2 regions of the Kitasatospora sp. NPDC034035 genome follow, and region 2 is predicted to be linked to the other one. Evidence: riboswitches for the same ligand, from Rfam matches in the RefSeq annotation. Region 2 holds a riboswitch; the other holds the start of a gene.

Region 1 (3,402 bases), on a different contig from region 2:
GCGCTCGTACGCGTCGTAGCGCTCCGGCGCGACCTCGCGCAGGGCGTGCTCCAACACGCCGGGATCCGCTCCCGGGCGCCCGGCCGGTGCCTGGCCCCAGGGCCCCGGCACCCCGCCCGCTCCCGTTCCCGCACTCATGCGCCCACCTCGCCGCGCCTCTTTCCTCGAACCACCGGCCGTCGGCCGTCTGCACGCACCCTATGGCGCGGCACCGGCCACCGCCACGGCGACGTGCCTTGGATACGAACCCCGCTCACACCCGCGTGTAGAAAGGCATGACCCGGGTGAGCAGCCACTCGACCACCGGGTCGTCGGCGAGGTCGAGCAGTACGAGGTGGACGCCGCCCGGCAGCGGCGCGGTTCCCAGCGCTCGGCCGAGCGCGTCGTTCACCGCGGCCGGGTCGGCCGGGGCCGCCGGATCCAACTGGACGCCCACGAACATCACGGTCGGCTCGCCCTCGATGCTGGCCAGCGCCCGGCGGGCGGTCAACACCCCGGGAAGGGCCGACAGTTCGGCCCGGCAGGCGGCCAGGAAGTGCTCCGGGTCCTCGCCCGGCACCGGCTCGCGCAGCGCCACCCGGCCGCCGGTAGGCGCCGCCGGGTCCTCGGCGGCCTCCCACCGGTCCTGGCGCGGACCGCGGCGCAGCTCGGCCACGCCCTGCGGCGGCACCGGGATGCCCACCGCCGCGTCCGGGTTCACCGCGATGCCCACGCCCAGCGGCAGCCCGCGGGCGAACTCCCAGACCGGCGCGATCGCGAAGGCCATTCCCGGCGCCTGCTGCAGGAACACCTCCTGCGAGGAGAACACCGGTACGTACGGGTCGCCGCCCAGTTCGATGGTCGGCAGGTCCAGCGACTGCCCCTGCGGGTCGGCCCCGCCGGGCAGCGGCACCCACACCTGGCTGCGGGCCAGCACCTCGATCACCCGCGGCGTCGCGCCCGGGTCGCCCAGGGCCGCGGTCAGCACCTGCTCCAGCTCGTTGGCCGGCCACGTGCCGCCCGCCGGCGCCCCCTCCGGGCCGCCCCACCCCTGCTGCTGCTCCACCGGGTACCCCATGCGCCGCCGATTCCGCCCTCTGCCGGTCGGCCGCCCTCTGCTGCGCCGACGCGGAGCAGTCTAGGGCTCGTGTTCGCCTCTGTGTCGTGTGACCGGCTCCCCCCTAGTCGTGTGACCGGCTCCCCTCTCACCGTGTGACCGGGTCCCCTCTCCCTTCCTCGTCCGGGACGTGCCATGATGTGCGCGTCCGACGGCATGCGCCGCGGGCCCCACAACTCCATACCGGCCGCTCGAACCCGCGCGGGAGAGCCCGGAGTGCCGCACCAGTGAGTGAGTGTGTGAGTGGCACAGCCGGCGCCGAAGGAGCAAGTCCTCCCCGGAATCTCTCAGGCCCCCCTACCGCACGGGTTAGGCACATCTGGAAAGCGGCGCGCGGCCCTGTCGCGCGCCCACCCACGGTGCAAGCCGCCATGCTGTCCTGGATGCTGGAAACAGCTGCGGGCCGGCGGGCGGTGAAGCTCTCAGGTTCGACGACAGATGGGGAGACCCACGCCGCCGCATGCCCGCGCGCAGGGTCGGCCCCCGAGAGGGTCCGGTCCGGCGCGTGCACCCATGAGTGCCCCGACCGAGGAGTTCCTGGCCATGTCGTCCCTCCGCCTGACCGCGCTCGACGCGCTGCACCGCGCCCTCGGCGCGACCATGACCGACTTCGCCGGCTGGGACATGCCGCTGCGCTACGGCAGCGAGCGCGAGGAGCACCTCGCCGTCCGCACCAAGGCCGGCCTGTTCGACCTCTCCCACATGGGCGAGATCACCGTCACCGGTCCGCAGGCCGGCGAGATGCTGGACCACGCGCTGGTCGGCTTCGTCTCCGCGCTGGGTGAGCTGCGCGCCCGCTACACCATGATCTGCGCCGAGGACGGCGGCATCCTGGACGACCTGATCGTCTACCGCCTGCGCGAGGACGCCTTCCTGGTCGTCGCCAACGCCTCGAACGCCCAGCTGGTCCTCGACGAGCTGATCGCCCGCGCCAAGGGCTTCGACGCCGTCGTCACCGACGACCGCGACACCTACGCGCTGATCGCCGTCCAGGGCCCGGAGTCCACCGCGATCCTGGCCGAGACCACCGACGCCGACCTGCCCGGCCTCAAGTACTACGCGATCCTCCCGGCCCACGTGGCCGGCCGCGAGGTGCTGCTGGCCCGCACCGGCTACACCGGCGAGGACGGCTTCGAGATCTTCTGCCACCCGGTCGACGCCGAGGAGATCTGGCAGGCGCTGACCGCCGCCGGCGAGGGCCGCGGCCTGGTCGCGTGCGGCCTTTCCTGCCGCGACACGCTGCGCCTGGAGGCGGGCATGCCGCTGTACGGGCACGAGCTGTCCACCGACCTCACCCCGTTCGACGCCGGCCTGGGCCGCGTCGTCCGCTTCGACAAGACCACCAACGAGGGCGCCTTCGTCGGCCGCAAGGCGCTGGAGCAGGCCGCCGCCGCGGCCGAGGCCAACCCGCCGCGGGTGCTGGTCGGCCTGGTCTCCGAGGGCAAGCGCGTCCCGCGCGCCGAGTACACCGTGGTCTCCGCCGACGGCGCCCCGATCGGCCGGATCACCTCCGGCGCGCCGTCCCCGACGCTGGGACAGCCGATCGCGATGGCCTACGTCGACGCGGCCCACGCCGCCCCCGGCACCACCGTCGCGGTGGACGTGCGCGGCAAGCACGAGCCGGTCCGGGTCGTGGCGCTGCCGTTCTACAAGCGCGCCCGCTGAGCGCCCGCCGAGCGCCCCGCCGACACCCGCCTTTCCCCATACCCGCACGTCGAAGCCGTCCACGCGGCGGCCCGCTTCGCCGTACCCGCTTCCCATCCTGGAGAATGACGCCATGAGCAACCCCCAGCACCTGCAGTACACCAAGGAGCACGAGTGGCTCACCGCCGCTGAGGACGGTGTCTCCACCATCGGCATCACCAAGCACGCCGCCGACGCGCTCGGTGACATCGTCTACGTGCAGCTGCCGGCCGTCGGCGACGCCGTGACCGCCGGCGAGACCTGTGGCGAGCTGGAGTCCACCAAGTCGGTCAGCGACCTGTACTCCCCGGTGACCGGCGAGGTCGTCGAGGTCAACCAGGACGTCCTGGACGACAACGGCCTGGTCAACAGCGCCCCCTTCGAGGGTGGCTGGCTGTTCAAGGTGCGCGTGGAGTCCACCGACGAGCTGCTCAGCGCGGACGAGTACGACGCGCTCACCCACAGCAGCTGACCCGCTCGTGATCGGGCGGGCCGCAGCACAGCGGCCCGCCCTCCCCCGCCGTCCCTCCGCTCTCCTCCCCGGGAAGACCACACCATGACGGTTCTCAACCAGTCCCTGCACGCCCTCGACCCGGAGATCGCCGCCGCGGTCGACGCCGAGC
Region 2 (3,402 bases):
ACCGCCGGGCGCTCCTCACGGAGAGTGACTTCCTCGACGGCTTCGGCGATCTCCTTCTCGGTGAGGACGGCGCGCTCGGCCTCACCGACCGGGATCCGCTCGACCCGGATGCGCTCGCGGACCACCGGGACGCGGCGCTCGACCTGCTCGGTCGTCACGTACTTGCGCAGCTTCGCGGTGCCCACGTTGTGCCACTCGGTGGTGACCTCCAGACGCTCCTCGCGGCAGGTGATCTCGATCGGGTTGCCGGGAGCGGAGGAGTCGGCCCCCGAGCCGCGTGCGTGGGTGGTCGCCGCCGGCATCGGGTGCAGCTTGGGTTCCGTGATGGGCGCCGGGGAAGCCGTGGCGGGAGCAGGGGTGCTGAGGGTCCGCATGTTGCTCTCCATGGCGGTTACGGCGGTGGTCGCGCTGGTGCTCTCGGGCTCGGGGGAGTGGAAGGCGTGCGGCTTGGCGGCGACCGCGGCGGCGGCGGGGGTGACGCCGAAGTCGAGGTCGGACTGCGCGGCGTGGCCGCCGTCCTCGCCGCCCGGGTGGTCCTCCGCTCGGGTGTCGAGGCCGTAGTAGCGGTAGAGCTGGAGCTCCTGGGAGGGGGACAGGTGCTGGCCCACGCCGAAGTCGGGGGACTCCTTGACCAGCGACTTGTCGTACGGCACCCGGAGCTCGTCGCCGGAGAACTCGCTCGTGGTGAGCGGGACGAAGGCGTCCCGGCCGAAGATGCCGGTCCGGACGGCGGCCCACTCGGGCTGGCCGGTGGCGTCGTCCAGGTACACCTCGTCGACCGTGCCGATCTTGTCTCCGTTGCGGTCGACCGCCTTGTGGCCGATGAGGTCCCGGGGGTCGATGTCGGTCTGCACTCTTTCCTCCAGTGCGCTGAGCCTGCGGAACTCCCACAGGAAGTCGGCCGGAGTACCCGTGCCGTCCGCCACTTCACACCAAATGCCATGAATCGGACGGGCGCGACCGGGGTGCGCCGGACGGGCTGCGGGCTGAGCCGTCCGGGGGACGCGCGTAGACCCGGGGTGACCCGAAGCACCCGTGATCCGACGGCCTCCCGCTGGTACCCTGGGCGGCGACCGCAGAGCCCGCTCGGGAGAGTCTCCGACCGCGAAAAGCGCTGGTCGGGGCGCCGAAGGAGCAACTCCTCCCCGGAATCTCTCAGGCATCCGTACCGTGTGGGGTAGGTCACTCTGGAAAGCAGGGCAGGAGTCTCGGCACAGAAGCCGGCGACCACCACCCTCACCGACGGTGCAAGCCGACGGAGCGCCCACAGCGCACCGTGCGGGCGAAGCTCTCAGGTCCCGATGACAGAGGGGGAGGCCTGTCGGGTCCGCCCGCCATGGCTCATTCGCTGTCCGCAGCGGGGAAGGCCGGTCGGCGCGCGTACCCCCGCCGGTCCGTGACCAGGAGGCCTCGACCACCATGAACGCCCAGCCGAACGCGGGACGCCCCACCAGCGCCTCGACCCTCACCGAGCTTGAGCTGGCCAGCCCCTTCGAGAACCGCCACATCGGCCCCGACGCCGCCGCGCAGGAGAAGATGCTGGCGTCCGTCGGCTACGGCTCGCTGGACGAGCTCGCCGCCACCGCCGTGCCCGAGGCGATCCGCTCCATCACCGCCCTGGACCTGCCCGCCGGCCGGACCGAGGCCCAGGTCCTCGCCGAGCTGCGCGAGCTGGCCGGCCACAACCGGGTGCTCCAGCCGATGATCGGCCTGGGCTACTACGGCACCTTCACCCCGCCGGTGATCCTGCGCAACGTCATGGAGAACCCGGCCTGGTACACCGCCTACACCCCGTATCAGCCGGAGATCTCGCAGGGCCGCCTGGAGGCGCTGCTCAACTTCCAGACCGTGGTCTCCGACCTGACCGGCCTGCCGACCTCCGGCTCCTCGCTGCTGGACGAGGGCACCGCGGCCGCCGAGGCGATGGCACTGGCCCGCCGCGTCACCAAGGTCAAGGGCGGCGTGTTCCTGGTCGACGCCGAGACCCTGCCGCAGACCATCGCGGTGATCGAGACCCGCGCGGTGCCGACCGGTGTCGAGGTCGTCGTCGCCGACCTGTCCGAGGGCATCCCGGCCGAGATCGCCGAGCGCGGTGTCTTCGGCGTGCTGCTGCAGTACCCGGGCGCCACCGGTGTGGTCCGCGACCTCGCCCCGGTGATCGAGCAGGCGCACGGCCTGGGCGCGATCGTCGCCGTCGCCGCCGACCTGCTGGCGCTGACCCTGCTCAAGTCCCCCGGCTCGCTGGGCGCCGACATCGCCTGCGGCACCTCGCAGCGCTTCGGCGTGCCGATGGGCTTCGGCGGCCCGCACGCCGGCTACCTCTCGGTGCGCGCCGAGTACGCCCGCTCGCTGCCCGGCCGCCTGGTCGGCGTGTCCGTCGACTCCGACGGCAACCGCGCCTACCGCCTCGCGCTGCAGACCCGCGAGCAGCACATCCGCCGCGAGAAGGCCACCAGCAACATCTGCACCGCCCAGGTGCTGCTCGCCGTGATGGCCTCCATGTACGCCGTCTACCACGGCCCGGACGGCCTGGCCGACATCGCCCGCCGCACCCACCGCTACGCCGCCGCCCTCGCCGAGGGCCTGCGGGCCGGCGGCGTCGAGCTGCTGCACGGCGAGTTCTTCGACACCGTCACCGCCGTCGTCCCGGGCCGCGCCGCCGAGATCGCCGCCGCCGCCCGCGCCAACGGCATCAACGTCCACCAGGACGGCGCGGACCGGATCTCCGTCTCCGCCGACGAGACCACCACCCGCGAGCACCTGGCCGGCGTCTGGGCCGCGTTCGGCGTCGAGGCGGTCGAGGTGGCCGAGGGCGCCGAGGCGCTGCCGGCCGCGCTCCTGCGCGACGACGAGTACCTGACCCACCCGGTCTTCCACAGCCACCGCTCGGAGACCGCCATGCTGCGCTACCTGCGCCGCCTGTCGGACCGGGACTACGCGCTGGACCGGGGCATGATCCCGCTGGGCTCCTGCACCATGAAGCTCAACGCGACCACCGAGATGGAGGCCGTGACCTGGCCGGAGTTCGGCCAGCTCCACCCCTTCGCGCCGATCGACCAGGCCCAGGGCTACCTGACCCTGATCCGCCAGCTGGAGCAGCAACTGGTCGAGGTGACCGGCTACGACGCCGTGTCGATCCAGCCGAACGCGGGCTCGCAGGGCGAGCTGGCCGGCCTGCTGGCCGTCCGCGCCTACCACCACGGCAACGGCGACACCCAGCGCGACGTCTGCCTGATCCCGTCCTCCGCGCACGGCACCAACGCGGCCTCCGCGGTGATGGCCGGCATGCGCGTGGTCGTGGTGAAGACCCTGGTCGACGGCGACGTGGACGTCGAGGACCTGAAGGCCAAGATCGAGCAGCACCGCGACAACCTGTCGGTGCTGATGGTCACCTACCCGTCG

What was found. A riboswitch is a leader RNA that binds a small molecule or an ion and turns the genes downstream of it on or off. The one in region 2 is predicted to bind glycine.
Region 1: it holds a riboswitch for glycine, as region 2 does, so the genes downstream of both, gcvT (glycine cleavage system aminomethyltransferase GcvT) here and gcvP (aminomethyl-transferring glycine dehydrogenase) in region 2, are expected to answer to the same signal.

Annotation. Positions count from the first base shown of each region.
Region 1 covers NZ_JBVISA010000006.1:293,148-296,549, reverse strand. Annotated here, with positions in the region: gene ACZ52J_RS11565 (enhanced serine sensitivity protein SseB C-terminal domain-containing protein) at 1-138, opposite strand, end outside; gene ACZ52J_RS11560 (enhanced serine sensitivity protein SseB C-terminal domain-containing protein) at 254-1,057, opposite strand; glycine riboswitch at 1,289-1,409, shown strand; gene gcvT (glycine cleavage system aminomethyltransferase GcvT) at 1,640-2,761, shown strand; gene gcvH (glycine cleavage system protein GcvH) at 2,874-3,251, shown strand; gene glyA (serine hydroxymethyltransferase) at 3,336-3,402, shown strand, end outside.
Region 2 covers NZ_JBVISA010000026.1:13,904-17,305, forward strand. Annotated here, with positions in the region: gene ACZ52J_RS30265 (PRC and DUF2382 domain-containing protein) at 1-926, opposite strand, end outside; glycine riboswitch at 1,078-1,181, shown strand; glycine riboswitch at 1,183-1,315, shown strand; gene gcvP (aminomethyl-transferring glycine dehydrogenase) at 1,420-3,402, shown strand, end outside.